2 regions of the Roseburia yibonii genome follow, and region 2 is predicted to be linked to the other one. Evidence: a T-box and tRNA genes for the amino acid it is inferred to sense, from the RefSeq annotation. Region 2 holds a T-box; the other holds one or more tRNA genes.
The links. The T-box of region 2 lies ahead of H8Z76_RS11165 (valine--tRNA ligase). A T-box ahead of a tRNA ligase gene usually reads a tRNA of that ligase, here a tRNA-Val.

Region 1 (7,796 bases), on a different contig from region 2:
GTCCGGTCTGCTCCGTCTCTGCGATCTGTTCTGTCGCAGACGCCGTATCTTCGACTGCTGTCTCCGTCGCCTGATTTTCCCCTTCTGCGTCTGTCTGCTTTAATGTTTCCTGTCCCGCGCTTCCGCAGCCTCCAAGTAAAGTCACTGCCGCAAGCACTCCTGCCAGCCATCTGTTTCGTTTTTTCATGATATTTGCTCCTCATCCTTTGTTACTTTTTGTTTTGCCTGTAATTCCTATCGGGTTTGTAGGATTATATCATTTTTCCGGAGCAGATGTCAATTCAAAATCGGGTTGCTCTTTAAATTATACATAAACTTACCTTGGCGGATTGCATCTCGAACACGGTGTCAGTCCCATGGATTTTGCAGTCTCCAAACTCACCTCATGGTCACTTTTCGCCAGATACTGGCATCCCGCAGAATGATATTTCGATCCGGTATCCGTAATATGTACCGTAACGCCGCTTCCACTGTCAGCCGGTGCAGGTGCCGGCGCCGGATTACTGTCCGCATTGCTTACTGCCTGTCCCCCGTTTCCGGATGCATCTGAATTTCCACCGGTACTTCCGGAATTATCCACTGCCACAGCCGCATTTGACGATGCTGCCGCAACAGCTACCTCATTTTCCGCAGGTGCCCCGTCATTTTGCGTCTGCGTTCCATCTGCTTCCGGTGTATTTTCATTCGTTACTGCCTCAGGCTGTGCCGGTTTTTCCGTCTCTTTCTCAGATGCTTTCTCATTTGAAGCCTCTTCCTGCACCACTTCGGTCTCCGTCTGCTGCTCCGTCTCCATCTGTTCGGATACGATCTCAGACTGCGCTTCTTCTGTCTCCTGTTCAAGTTCAACCGGCTCTGCCGATGTCTCTGTCTCCACCACACACTCTGTTTCCGTCGCCGCATCTGCCGAAACTTCCGGTGCAGGATCTGTCCTCGCGACCGAAACTGCCATAATAACCGCAAACAGGATTCCTACCGCGCCGGTAATGATTCCCGCCACTGCCATGTGACGTTCTTTGTTATCTCTGCTTACTCCAAGAACCTTCACACCCAAAATGATCGCAATGATGGCTGCCGGCAGCCCAAGGAACATACAGCCAAAGATCAGCCCCACAATTCCTAATACCAGCGACCACACAGCAAATTTTTTCTGTTTTTCTTCCATAACTTCTTCTCCTTTGCTCTGTCAGATTTAAAACAAACTCCTACGATTTTATTATACCGCTGCCCAGGAATGCATCCCATCTGTATTTTTCCTACTTTTCCGACTGGGGTCTGTCCTATTTAAAAAAGCAGAATCTCTTTCCACGAAAAAAAGACCACCCACCCGGGATCCGTTTACTCTAATCTCGGATACGATGATCTCTTTTTTATTTCAGCTTTATATCGATAACTGCCGCTGTTTACAGCTGCTTCATCTGCTCATAAACTTTTTTCCAGTCATACTCCGGCGCAAAACTTTTCGCCTTTTCACAGATCTGTTCTACCCTGGAAACATCTTCCTCCAGTTCTTCCGCAATCACCTCCGGCGTTTTTCCTTTTTTCAGCTTTGTACAGATCAGCCGAAAAAGCAACTGTTCTTCCCCGACAAGCCTGCCTTCTTCTCTGCCTCGTTCGATTCCGACCGTCACTCCTTCTGTTCTGCCCTGCTCAATCCCGGCTGCTACGCCTTCCTCATAACTCTGCTGTCCCAGCTGACGCAGGGTCTCTTCCTCATCATATTCAAAGATACACATCTCTATGGCCTCCTCTCTGTATTTTAACAGGAAATCCCGCAGGATCCCTTCTCTGATGCAGGTATCCACCGTATGTTTCACCGCTTCTTCCCGTCCCATGCTCTTTTCACAGGTTCTGAGCCGGTCAACAAACTGCGCGTACTCAAGCAGCGTATGGCACTGTTCCATCAGCTCTTTATTCCTGCCAAGGTTGATATTTAACATCACGACCTTTAATTCCAGTGCCGGATCTTCCTCCGGGTTTATGAATGCATCGGACAGCTTTAACACCTGCCGCTCCGGCTGCATATCCCTTCCGTTATAGAACACGAAAAAGCGCGGTGTCGGTATCTTTACGAGCTGTCTCCCATAAATTGTCCGCCCACCACTCCAGCTTCGCAGCTCCTTTGCCACATAATGCAGGTTGCGGAGCGGGATATTCGGGTTATAGGTGCTCTGATGCTCATACAGATCCATGTAAAAATCCATGACGACCGCAAGGTCATTCTTCATGTTCATGTAAATGGCGTTTTCCAGTGTCACAACGGTAAGCGCCTCCGGATCGGTGTATGACGTGCCATTTACTGCATTATAAAGCCCGAGCAGCTCTTTTTTCTCGCGGAACACCATGCGGAACAACCGGTCTTTGTAACTGCGGTATACCTGATTTCCTGTTTCTTTTGTTTTGTCCATATTTTATTTTCCTCCTGTCGCCGCAGGAGCAGTTCTTCGAAAACCCCTGCTTTTTGATTGTGGAAAAAGCATGAATTTTCTGAAATAACAAGAATGTTTAGAACCGCCGGATGGCGGACAGACGGACTGTTGTCCGGATAGAAAATATGCTTTTATATATTTATCTTAGCACACGCCGATTCCGGGAACAAATTAAATTATTATAAACTCTTCATGTCCTCGTCACCAATACAAAAAGACCGGACAAAGCAAACTGCCTCATCCGGTCTTCTCTTTCTATAGTAGCGAGAGGGGGATTTGAACCCTCGACACTACGGGTATGAACCGTATGCTCTAGCCAACTGAGCTATCTCGCCATATTGATTACCTTGCGGTAAAATGGGACCTATAGGGCTCGAACCTATGACCCTCTGCTTGTAAGGCAGATGCTCTCCCAGCTGAGCTAAGATCCCATTTGCGGTCAAAATTCATCGACCGACTTAGTCATTATACTATCCAAAAAAAGTAAAGTCAATACCTGTTTCCCATATTTTTTACTTTTCCAGACGGACACAGTTTGCCAGATATTCCGCATCCGGTATTGCCGCATCACGTACCGCGCGCTCAATGGCCAGGGACATGACTTTCGCTGCAAGCGTTCCCGCCACATTGATATCCGCACGCACATTCCCCATAGAAACCGCATAGATCGTATCGCCATCCGCCATAGTTCCGACCGGATTTATGTTTCTCGCATAAGCGCAGCGCGCCATGGATGCGATCTTATTTGCCTCATCCTGTGCAAATCTTCCATTTGTCACGATCGCCCCGATCGTTGTATTTTCCTTATAAAAATCTGTAGGCTTTGCGATCTTAAGAAATTCCGCACAGGTATCAAGTTCCTTTGTGCGGTCCGGGCTCTTTAGCCCCGCGATCTTTTTCCCGGTCGTGGAATCAAAAATATCTCCGAATGCATTCACCACAACCACTGCTGCCATTTTCAGTTCCCCGACTTTAAGCGCCGCAATGCCAAGACCGGACTTCTCGGCACATTCCATACCGAACAGTTTTCCAACCGTTGCTCCACAGCCAGCACCCTCATTCCCACTCTTCGGCTCTTTTGCAGCCTCGGCATCCACGCAGGCATCATAGCCCATCTGCGCATCGGGGCGGATCGACGGATCTCCATATCCGAGATCATAAATGCAGGACTGGCACACAAGCGGCACTTTCGCAAACCTGGTGTCATAACCAATGCCATGCTCTTCCAGATAACGCATGACACCGGCAGCCGCTTCCAGACCATACGCCGAACCGCCGGAAAGAACAACTGCATGGATCGGATTGTTTGCCGTAAGCGGTGAAAGAAGCGGGGTTTCTCTGGACGCAGGTCCTCCACCGCTGATATCCACGCCTCCGGTCGCCGGCTGATCAAACAGCAGCACGGTCACGCCGGTTTTTCCCTTTTCACTCTTTGCCTGTCCGATCCGCAGTCCCTCAATATCCGTTGCCTTTATTTCTGTTGCTATTGTATCAATTTCCATGGTTTTTCCTTCTTTATCAAAAATTATTCCGCAAGCAGGCGTTCCACCAGCTTTACACATTCCGCCGCATCCTTTGAGTAACCGTCCGCACCAATCTCATCCGCAAAACTCGGGGTGATCGCAGCACCTCCGATAATGATCTTTCCCTTGTATCCCTTTTCCTGCGCCAGTTCCACGACATCCTTCATGCGCATCATCGTTGTTGTCATCAGCGCAGAAAGCCCGATCACTTTCGCATTTTCTTTCAATGCCGTATCCACGATAATGGAAGCCGCCACGTCTTTGCCGAGATCCAGTACCCTGTAACCGTAATTCTTTAACATCAGTACGACCAGGTTCTTCCCGATATCATGGATATCGCCCTCCACAGTCGCCATGACGATCGTCGCCATCTCCTCCTCGCTGCCGTCCCGGACAAGCATCGGCTCCAAATATTCAATCGCCATTTTCATCGCGTTTGCGCTTGCGATCAGCTGCGGCAGGAAATAAATCTGCTTGTCAAACAAAACACCGACCTCATTGATCGCAGGAATCAGATCTTCACTGATGATCGTATCCGGCACTTTTCCGGCATCCAGTTCTTTTTTTACCTCGCCTAAAATACCACCCTTGTTTCCATGCAACACCGCGTCAAACACCGGATTTTTCGGTGCCTTTTCTTCTTTTACGCCAGAACCGGAAGCATCTTCTTTCGTCACCTTCTCATCCAGAAGATTCATCCGGTTAATATAACGGATATCACTTCCGTCCTTATGTAACAGCATATCCGTGGCAAATGCCGCATTCATAAGCAGCTCCTGCGACGGATTTGCGATTGCCATTGTAAGCCCATTCGCGATCGCCATCGTAAGAAATGCCGTGTTGACGTACTGTCTGTCCGGAAGTCCGAATGAAATGTTTGAAAGTCCGCAGATTGTCGCCAGTCCAAGCTCATTTTTACAATAGGAAATCGTATCGTAACACTCGAGCGCCGCAAGCGGATTTGCGCCTACGGTTGCCACCAGACCGTCCACCACGATGTCTTCCCTTGCAAAACCGAGTTCCAGCGCGCGATCCAAAATAATATTTACAATCTCACGCTTTTCTTCCAGAGACTTCGGCAGTCCCTCATCGGAAAGCGGCAGTAAAATAAACATGGCCCCGTATTTCCGTGCGATTGGAAGCAGCTTTTCAAACTTTTCTTTTTCCAGGGAAATGGAATTGATCAACGCACGCCCCGGATAAATGCGGAGCGCCGCCTCAATGATATCAACGTGGCTCGAATCAATACAGAGCGGACAGTCCACCGTCGTACTTACTTCGTAAATGACATCGAGCATCATCTGTTTTTCGTCAATACCATTCATACCCATATTGACATCTAAGATGGAGGCACCATTCTCCTCCTGCGCCCGCGCCATGGAACGCACAAGATCCAGACTTCCCTCTTTTAATTCCGCCTGTAATTTTTTCTTTCCGGTCGGATTGATCCGTTCGCCCACAACCAGAAACGGGCCATCCAGATCGATCTCCACGCTTTTTCGCTCTGAGGTTAAAATCCGTCTTCTTTTATCAGAGATCTCGCGCACCGGAATCTCTCGCACCGCATCACTCAATGCTTTGATATGCGCAGGTGTCGTACCGCAGCAGCCACCCACAATCGCAGCTCCCTCTTCAACCAGTTTTTTTCCGACTGCCGCAAATTCCTCCGGCGTCGTGTTATAAACCGTCACTCCGTCCACCAGCTCCGGCAGACCGGCATTTGGCTTCGCAAGAACCGGGATATTTGCATAAGCAACCATTTCCTTTACCGGAGCAAGCATTTCCTCCGGCCCTGTGGAACAGTTCAGTCCGACCGCATCCGCGCCAAGGCTCTGCATAACGACCACTGCAGTTGCAGGGTCTGTTCCGTAAAGCGTTCTTCCGTCCTCATTGAACGTCAGGCTCACCATCACCGGCAGATCACAGGTCTCCCGGATCGCAAGCACTGCTGCACGCGACTCCTGAAGACTCATCATTGTTTCCACCACAAACAGATCCACGCCTGCCTTTAAGATCGCACGCACCTGCTCTTTATAGATGTCCACAAGTTCCTCAAACATCAGATCTCCCATTGGAAACAACTGCTGCCCGGTCATCGTGAGATCGCCTGCCACCAGTGCCCTGTCACCTGCCGCCTCTCTTGAAATTCCAACCAGCCGCTCATTCATTTCCTCCAGGTGTTCTTCGAGTCCGTATTCTTCTAACTTGATGCGGTTTGCCGTAAACGTCGGTGCATATAAAATATTGGTCCCCGCCTCCACATAATCCTTCTGCAGTCGGATCATCACATCCTCATGCTCTAAGATCCACTGTTCCGGGCAGACGCCGACCGGCATTCCCGCATCCTGCAGGTTGGTTCCTGTCGCGCCATCTAAGATGACCGGTCCGTTTTTCACCAGTTCACGAAATGCTTCTCTTGTCATATTACCGCTCTCCTATTTTTCTGATTTCCGTAATAATATTGCTGATGAGTCCCGCCCGGTTAAACGGCGTCATCATATAAAATCCATCTGCCACGTCATACAGTTTCTTCGCTGTTTCCACGGAGATCTGCGTCGCGACCGCCTCTGCTTCTTCCCTGGTCATCTCCTTGTCGTAACGATACACAATATCCCTTGTGATATGGATCCCCGGCATCTCATTGCAGACAAAAAGCGCGTTTTTATAGCTGACAAGCGGCATGATCCCGCAGATCAGTCTGGTATCCACATGCTCTTTGATATAACGGATACGCTCCACATCCGCATCCGTATAGATCGGCTGTGTCAAAAAGAACGTACAGCCCTCCGCGATCTTTAACTGCATCCGCTTTATGATCGCATCCACATTGACCCCGTGATAATTCAGTGCGCCGCTGTAGCAGACCGGATCCTCCGCAAAAACATCCGCATTCATTTCTTTTACATAATTCATGAGTTTGATCGAATTAAAATCAAACACCGATGAGATCTTTCCTTTAAACTCGCGCGCAACCGGATCGCCCGTAATAAACAGAAACTGCCGGATGCCCGCCATATAATCGCCAAGCAGCGTAGAACGGAGCGCAAGCACATTTTTGTCTCTGCAGCAGATATGCGGCATAACCGGAATTCCCACTTCACGCTGTACTTTTTCTGCCAGAAGTCCGGCATCCATCCGGGCTCTCGCCATCGGGGAATCTGCAAGCGTAATGAGATCGACCTGATTTTCCTTTAGCAGCTTCGCACCGTTCATCACTTTTGCGATATCTGTCTGAAATGGCGGATCTAATTCAACAATATATACTTTTTCTTTTTTTGCGAATTTTTCTTCCAAAGCATGGCTCGATTTTTCACCCGCTTCCGGCACGATCTGCCCAATGCGCTTTTTCCCGCGCGGACTTTCTTCTAACGCCTGTCCCAGTTTTTCTATGTAAGAGGGCTCGGTTCCACAACAACCGCCCAAAATATCCACACCAAGTACCTCGATCTTTTTTTGCATCTCAACGAAATATCTTTCATTGCTCGAATATACGGTCTTCCCGCGCAAAACTACCGGATATCCGGCATTCGGGAGTGCTGTCAGATATTTTTCATTCGGAAATTCCGCATCTTTTAACAGCTGATAGAGATGCGCCGCTTCCACGCCACAGTTAAAACCATAGGCATCGATGGCATCATCGCCCGCTGCCAGCTCGATCACACGCTTCACGCTGATCCCGGATTTGGTATAACCGCTCTTGTCAAACGAGAACTGCGCAATGACAAAGGTATCGCCCTTCTCCTTAATGTAAGCCGCAAGCGGTGATACATATGCGAAATCCGAAAGCGTTTCAAACAAAAAGATCCTTGCCCCGCACGCAAAAAACGTATCGCAGATCGTCTTATAC
Region 2 (7,796 bases):
GCCTTTTCACCCGCGATCGCCGCGATCGTATTTCCGAGATATTCGGTATGCTCCAGGCTGATGGAGGTGATCACGGTAAGCACCGGGGACTCGATCACATTGGTCGCGTCCAGTCTCCCGCCAAGCCCGGTCTCAAGCACTGCGGCTTCCACCTTCTCTTTCGCGAAAAATACCATTGCCATCGCAAACAGATACTCAAAAAATGACGGATGTTCCCCGCCCGCTTTCTGCAAACGCTCTACCGCTTTTTTCACGGTAAGAAAGCTCTCCACGAACTGCTCTTTTGTGCTGTTTTGCTCATTGATCTGCAGCCGTTCTTCCATGCAGACGAGATGCGGCGAGATAAAAAGCCCGGTGCGCGTCCCGTTCTCCGTAAGTACATGGCTGACCGCCCTGCAGACGCTTCCCTTTCCATTGCTCCCCGCCACATGGATCACCGCGAAATCACGCTCCGGATGCCCTAAACAGGCGAGCAGCCTCTTCGTATGCTCCGGACTGTGCTTTACAGTAAATTTCGGTATCTCTTCTATATAATTACATACTTCTTCATAGGTCAAAAAAATCACCACTATATTATTTTTGAATGTTGCATCTCATTCATTATAATATAGTGATGATTTTATGCAAGTAAAACCGCGGAAGATTTTTTTCTTTTCACCGCACAGTCCGCCCTTATATGACAACCTTCTCGTCTAACGGCGACATAACGATATGATCCACCCGTTTTACAAATTCCAGATTGCCCTGCTGCACCTTGACATTGGTCACAAGATCACCGATCTTTACAAGCACACCCGGGTATACATTGTGGTTTGCCTTTACCGTCGCGTGCTTCGCGTTCTCAATCAGCTGCTGCAATTCCCACGCCGTCGCCTTATCGGCGTTGATCGTCGCGATGTACTTGATCCGCTCACGCAAAAGCTGCATACGTCTCGGATCGTTTTTGTAGGAAACGCCTTTTTCTTTCTCCGCCAGATCAAACTGCTTTAACGCGCGTTCCATCTTATCCAGGGTATCCTGGTTCTCTTTTAACTGTTTTTGCAGCGCGGCAAGCTTCGCGTCCTCTTTGTTTCCCACGCCGACTGCCACATAGGTGCTTACCTCCGCAACATTTCCGATATCGTTCGCATCGATGCCATAAGCGGCGTAGATATGTCCGCCCATGATCTTGGCACGTTTGCCCTTCATGACCAGATATCCTTTACAGGTAACCTCGCAGTCCATAAATACGTCGGCCTCGATGTTTCCGCAGACCTCCACTTCCGTATATTCCACAAACTTCGCGAACAGATTGCCCTTCGCGTAGATCGTGGATTTGCTTCCGCCAAGCATTCCGCTTCGCAGGATCACGTCCTTCTGCGCATAGATGTGAGCGGACTCCACCACTCCGTCTATCGTAATATTTCCGGTCGATTTGATCACGACACCGTTGCACACATTTCCGTGGATCACAACATCCCCCACGAAATCGATATTTCCGATCGAAATATCCACGTCTCCCGAGATCTCATAGATCGGAAGGATCGTGATACGGTCCTCCTGCTTTGTGATCTTGCCGGAGATCATCGCAATATAAGTCAGGTTATCCTCGCTGCGTTCAAATCCTTTTCCTTTTAAAGGAGGAAGTTCTCTGCCGTGTTTTCCGGTGACAGGTCTTCCCTTCACATCCACGCCGGCCTTTGCCTCCACTGCCGGATGATATTTCGCGATCTCCTGTCCCTCGCGCACGACCTCGATCAGATTCATACTCCAGTAATCGACCGTTCCGTCCTCACGGATCTTTGGTTTTTTACTGAAATCACTGTTAAATTCATACTCATAATAGCCGTCTGTTCCATCTACCGGCTTTGTTCCTACCGCGACCCGCACATCACGTTCATAAATTCCGGCATCCAGTAATCCTTTGATCGCCTCTTTTTGTATCCCCACACAGACTCCCTTTTCTGACAGGAACTGTAAGATCTTATCTTCTGTATATGGCTCCCCCAAAGACGGTACCGGCAGGCGCAGATAGGCTTCCATGCCATCACTGCTGATATTCAGCTGCGGTTGTTTTTGCTCTTGCACTGCCATCTTTTGTCACTCCGTTTCAAAATCATTCATTTACGATACATCTTTCTCAATTCTAATATATTATATCATAATAGTCTGATTACTTCAACGAAAGAAAGTAAAAAGAAGGATACCAATTTGATATCCTCCTTTTTGTTTCTTTTATTTCATCTGCGCCAGGCGCTCCTCAACCTGATCCATCATCTGCTCATATTTCGCCAGCTTGTCTTTTTCTTCCTGGACTTTTGCCTCCGGCGCCTTGCTTAAGAACTTCTCATTGGAGAGCATTCCCTTTGAACGCGCCAGTTCTTTGGTCAGACGCTCTTTTTCTTTGGTCAGACGCTCTTTTTCCTTTTCGAAATCCACAAGATCCTCAAGCGGCAGATATACGGTAGCGCCCGGGATCACAACGGATACCGCGTCCTCTCCGATGCCTGTCTTGTCCGCCTGTACGACAGCTTCGCTTGCGGATGCCAGTGTCATATACGCCTCTTTCATCGTCTCAAACGTCTCGCGCAGGGACGCGTCATCGGAAACTACAAAAAGCTTTGCCTTTCTCGATGGCGGAACATCCATCTCGGTGCGCACATTGCGGACACCTTTTACCAGATCCTTGCTGTGCTCCACCATTTCCTCTTCTTTTTCAAAATACCATGCATCCTGATATACCGGCCAGTCGGAGAGCATGATCGTCTCTTCTTCCGGATGCAGTGTACAGTAAATCTCTTCTGTGATAAACGGCATGTATGGATGCAGCAGCTTTAACGCCTGGGTCAGTACCGTCTTTAAGGTCCAGAGTGCCGCGTTCGCGGATTCCTTGTTCTCATCCTTTTTATAGGTGCGGACTTTCGCGATCTCGATATACCAGTCACAGAATTCATCCCAGATAAAGTCGTAGACCTTCTGTACGGCAATTCCAAGTTCGAACTTGTCCATGTTTTCCGTGACATCCTTCGCCAGCGTGTTGACGCGGGAAAGGATCCACTTATCCGCCGGCTTCAACTGGTCTTTGGACGGCTCTGTGATCTCCATGCCCTCTAAGTTCATCATGATAAATCTGGACGCGTTCCATACTTTATTTGCGAAGTTTCTGGACGCTTCCACACGTTCCCAGTAGAAACGCATGTCATTTCCCGGTGCGTTTCCGGTGATCAGTGTCAGTCTTAACGCATCCGCGCCGTATTTATCAATGACTTCCAACGGATCGATTCCGTTTCCAAGGGATTTGCTCATCTTGCGTCCCTGGGAATCTCTGACCAGACCATGGAACAGTACCGTGGAGAACGGCGCCTTGCCCATCTGTTCATAGCCGGAGAAGATCATACGGATAACCCAGAAGAAAATGATGTCATATCCGGTGACAAGCACATCATTCGGGTAAAAATAATCCAGTTCTTCGGTCTTATCCGGCCAGCCGAGTGTCGAGAACGGCCAGAGTGCGGAAGAAAACCAGGTATCCAGCGTATCCGGATCCTGTGTCATATGGGTGCATCCGCATTTCGGGCATTTCTCCGGTTTTTCTTTGGAAACGACCATCTCTCCGCAGTCATCACAGTAATAAGCCGGGATGCGGTGTCCCCACCAGAGCTGTCTTGAGATACACCAGTCACGGATATTGTCTGTCCAGTTAAAGTAGGTCTTGTCCATACGCTTCGGCAGCAGCTGGATGTCTCCGTTCTTTACCGCTTCCACTGCCGGTTTGATCATATCATCCATTTTTACGAACCACTGCTGCTTGATCATCGGCTCTACCGTGGTGCCGCAGCGGTCATGGGTTCCTACATTATGAGAATGCGGAACGACCTTTACGAGCAGTCCCTGCTCTTTTAATTCCGCAACCAGTTTTTCCCTGCATTCGTAGCGGTCCATGCCTGCGTATTTTCCGGCGTTCTTATTCATGGTCGCGTCATCATTCATGACAACGATTTCTTCCAAGTTATGGCGTTTTCCAACTTCAAAGTCGTTCGGGTCATGTGCCGGTGTGATCTTTACGCAGCCGGTTCCGAATTCCTTGTCAACATAGGCATCCGCAATGACCGGGATCTCACGGTTTACGATCGGAAGCAACAGCTTCTTTCCGATGATGTCTTTGTAACGCTCATCATCCGGGTTTACCGCAACCGCCGTATCACCGAACATCGTCTCCGGTCTGGTCGTCGCGATCTCAACAAATCTGCCTTCCTCGCCGATGACCGGATAGTTGATATGCCAGAAAAATCCATCCTGCTCCTCATGTTCTACTTCCGCGTCCGAAATGGATGTCTTGCAGACCGGACACCAGTTGACGATACGGGATCCCTTGTAGATGTATCCTTTTTCGTACAGCTTGATAAATACTTCAAGCACTGCGTCCGAACAGCCCTTATCCATGGTGAAACGTTCTCTCTCCCAGTCTGCGGAAGATCCGAGTTTCTTTAACTGGTTTACAATGCGGGAACCGTACTCATCTTTCCACTCCCAGCATTTTTCCAGGAATTTTTCTCTGCCAAGATCATTTTTGTCAATGCCCTGCTCTTTTAACGCCTTGATGACCTTTACTTCCGTCGCGATCGCCGCATGATCGGTTCCCGGCTGCCAGAGCGCGTTGTAGCCCTGCATTCTTTTATAACGGATCAGAATGTCCTGCATGGTGTTGTCAAGCGCATGTCCCATGTGAAGCTGTCCCGTGATATTTGGCGGCGGCATTACGATCGTAAACGGCTTCTTGCTGCGGTCAACCGTTGCGTGAAAATATCCGTTGTCCTCCCATTTTTTGTAAAGACGGCTCTCGATCCCCTGCGGATCATAGGTCTTTGCTAATTCTTTACTCATAATCTGCTCCTTCCTTTTTGCTTTCTTACAGTCTGTGCAAAAAATAAAGTGTGCGCTTACCGCACACTTTCGCGCGCGAGCGGTATGTTCAACATAAACTTCATCTCCGCGAGCTGCGCATCCCCGCGGAGCGTTTTTAAATCATAGGAAGGAATTTCCTATGATTTAAAAAAGCCCTTTTTGTCCAGAAGACAAAAAGGGCGACTCTGTCGCGGTACCACCTTTGTTATGACGCTCCCGTTATGGGATCCGGTCACATCTCAACGATCCGGTAACGTGGATCACTCCGGAAAGACTTACGAAACCATCGTCCTTTCAGTCCTTCGGTTCAAAAGCTACCTTCTGCGCAATGTTTCCCGAGATACCTTACAGCCGACGGGCATCTCTCTCTGTCGGGCATTTACACATACTCCTCTTTCTCACTACCTTTATCTGCGCGTTTTTATCGCGCTGCCGATACCAACTATCATAAATACCATACGCGTTTTTGTCAAGAAAAAACTGTCACGCCCCGTTGATCTGGCGGATCAGATCAATGCGCATGAGATCCGGTCTGCTGAAATGATATTTCTGCTTATATGCCGAAACCGCGCGTTTTACTGCCTCCGCATCCCCGAAATGCATATTGGCATAGCACTCCTCCAAGGAGTACGCGTAATATTCTTTCAGGTTTTCCAGACAGATCGCCGCTAGATTGGCAGGCACATCATAATCCGCGCTGCCATGGGACAGCCCGCAGTCAATGTTGACCGCATGCTTCCGGTAAACGATCCTGCCCGGAACGCCTCCGTTTTCATATACATCCACGCCGGTCGTCGGTGTATGTCCGTGGATTAAGATCTCTTTTCCCTCCGGGTCATACGCCGCGTCCCGTTCCTGCCCCGCGCGGTCTAAAAGAAAGGTCTTAAAATACTCCTTCGGGCGTCTGTTGCCGCTGCGGATCTCTTCCATCTCTTCCTTCTTTGCCCAGGCATGCGCAAGCACGATACGCTGTCTGCCATCGGGTGAGATCACCGTCTTTTCTTTCACGATCGGAAGACTGCGGAAAAAGGAAAAGATTTTCTCTACGCTCTGCCCGGTCAGAAGTCCGGCTTTCTTTAAATCCTCATCCGCGTGATAATGCGCATGCTCATAGCTTTTTTTCTTTCCCTCGCAGTAAGGAAACCACTCCCTGCTGCACCATTCCATGAACATCAGCTCATGATTTCCCATCAACATCTGATATTTTCCGTCTCTTGTGACGTTTTTCATACACCACTCAAGTACCTCGGGCGTCTCGCCGCCGCGGTCGATCACATCACCGATCAATATAAACTGCGCATCCGCGTCTTCCCGCTCGATCTTTCCGATCAGTTTTTTCATCGCCTGATAACAGCCATGAACATCCCCTATCGCATAATGCATCTCTTTTTCCTCTAATCTGCCTGATACCGGTATTCGCTCTTTAAGCCGTAGGTCTCTAACGTATCATAGGAAATCTTAAAGTCAATGTTTCCGGCAGCATACGGTCCGAGCGCGTATGGCGGGCAGGTGATCGTAAGTCCTTCGTCCGTCAGATACCACGCGGTGTCCTCGAAAATCGAATCCTCAAGATAATCCATATATTCCGGAAACAGAAGCTCCTGATACTCCGGTGTCTGGCACTGCGCCTCGATATCACTTAAAATATTCTGCTTAAAGGCATCTCCGTCACCGGCGAGATCTGTAAGCACAAGTCTCGCACCGGTATTCGCGTCATAATTATAGCCGCTGTAAGCGTAGTTTCCATGCGCGCCGCCCGAGAAATCATAGTTATAGACGACAAATGAAAAGATCCCGTTGTCATTGCGCTCCACCGTAGAAGTTTCTTCCGACGAGTACGGGAAAAAATCATACAGTGAAAGCCCTCCCTCCTCCTCGGTCGCTGTTTCGGTATTCGCGTCTTTATAATAACCGTAATCTTCCTTCGCATAGCCGATCATCGCCTCGATCCCGGACTTATGCTCTTTTTCAAGTTCCGTGATGTCCGCGTTGATCGCTTCTGCCGCTTCTTTATCCTGATCCGCATCAAGCTTCGGGTAACTGTAGGCGTCTTCGTAGATCACCGTACCGTCATCCGCCTGATAGCTTTCATTTGCTTCTTCTAATGTAACAATGAATTTTCCACCAGACTCCGTTTCTTCAGCCGTCTCGGTCTCATTCACCACCTCTGTCCCGTTCTCATCTATCTCTGTCTCCGTTTCCGGTTCTGTTACTGCCACTTCTGTTGTTTCCTGCACTTCATTTTTGGCATCTGTGGTCTTTCCACAGGACGCAAGCACGACTGACATGGTGCATAAAAGAAGTACAACTGTTTTTTTCTTCATAATTGCATCCTCCCATTTTCTACATCAAAAAATGTATTTTTCTTATCATAACAGAATTTTTTCACTTTTTTCAATTTTTTTACTTAATTTTTTCTTAAATATATCCGCAAAAAGCCTCCCACCGATTGCATTTTTGCAAGGTTGATTGTATGATAAGTAAGGCATTTTTTATTTTTCGCTTTAAAGAGGGGATATCATGAAAGAACGTATCGAAAGTTTTGATTTTATCCGTGCCATCTGCGCATGGATCATTGTAGTCTATCATTTTGCGGATATCTGCATCACAACACCGCAGTTTACCAATTTTCCATTTTTCTATACCTACGCAAACGGACGCTGGGGTGAGACGACCGTGGTCACCATCTTTTTTATGATCTCCGGCGCTTCTCTTTACTATAATCATCCGGTCATCCATCTGCGCGACGCGAAGAAATTTTTCTGGACGCGGTTTAAAGGCATTTTCCCGATGTTTTATATGCTGTGGCTGTTTTTATACTACAAACAGGTTTGCGGCGTGAAACATCTGTTTTATAACGGCAACCCGAAATATCTGCTCCTTACCCTGTTTGGAATGGACGGATATATGAG

Region 1: it has a tRNA-Val gene. The T-box ahead of H8Z76_RS11165 (valine--tRNA ligase) is inferred to sense a tRNA for this amino acid. The anticodon was not compared.

Annotation. Positions count from the first base shown of each region.
Region 1 is NZ_JACOQH010000012.1:12,506-20,301, reverse strand. Features, by position in the region: gene H8Z76_RS12850 (ABC transporter substrate-binding protein) at 1-187, opposite strand, end outside; gene H8Z76_RS13715 (DUF4190 domain-containing protein) at 317-1,162, opposite strand; gene H8Z76_RS12840 (RpnC/YadD family protein) at 1,401-2,405, opposite strand; tRNA gene H8Z76_RS12835 (tRNA-Met) at 2,688-2,761, opposite strand; tRNA gene H8Z76_RS12830 (tRNA-Val) at 2,785-2,857, opposite strand; gene H8Z76_RS12825 (P1 family peptidase) at 2,939-3,928, opposite strand; gene H8Z76_RS12820 (homocysteine S-methyltransferase family protein) at 3,952-6,372, opposite strand; gene H8Z76_RS12815 (bifunctional homocysteine S-methyltransferase/methylenetetrahydrofolate reductase) at 6,374-7,796, opposite strand, start outside.
Region 2 is NZ_JACOQH010000008.1:126,764-134,559, forward strand. Features, by position in the region: gene H8Z76_RS11155 (bifunctional folylpolyglutamate synthase/dihydrofolate synthase) at 1-557, opposite strand, end outside; gene H8Z76_RS11160 (DUF342 domain-containing protein) at 673-2,073, opposite strand; gene H8Z76_RS11165 (valine--tRNA ligase) at 2,215-4,863, opposite strand; T-box leader at 5,057-5,295, opposite strand; gene H8Z76_RS11170 (metallophosphoesterase) at 5,368-6,267, opposite strand; gene H8Z76_RS11175 (DUF3298 and DUF4163 domain-containing protein) at 6,279-7,208, opposite strand; gene H8Z76_RS11180 (acyltransferase family protein) at 7,405-7,796, shown strand, end outside.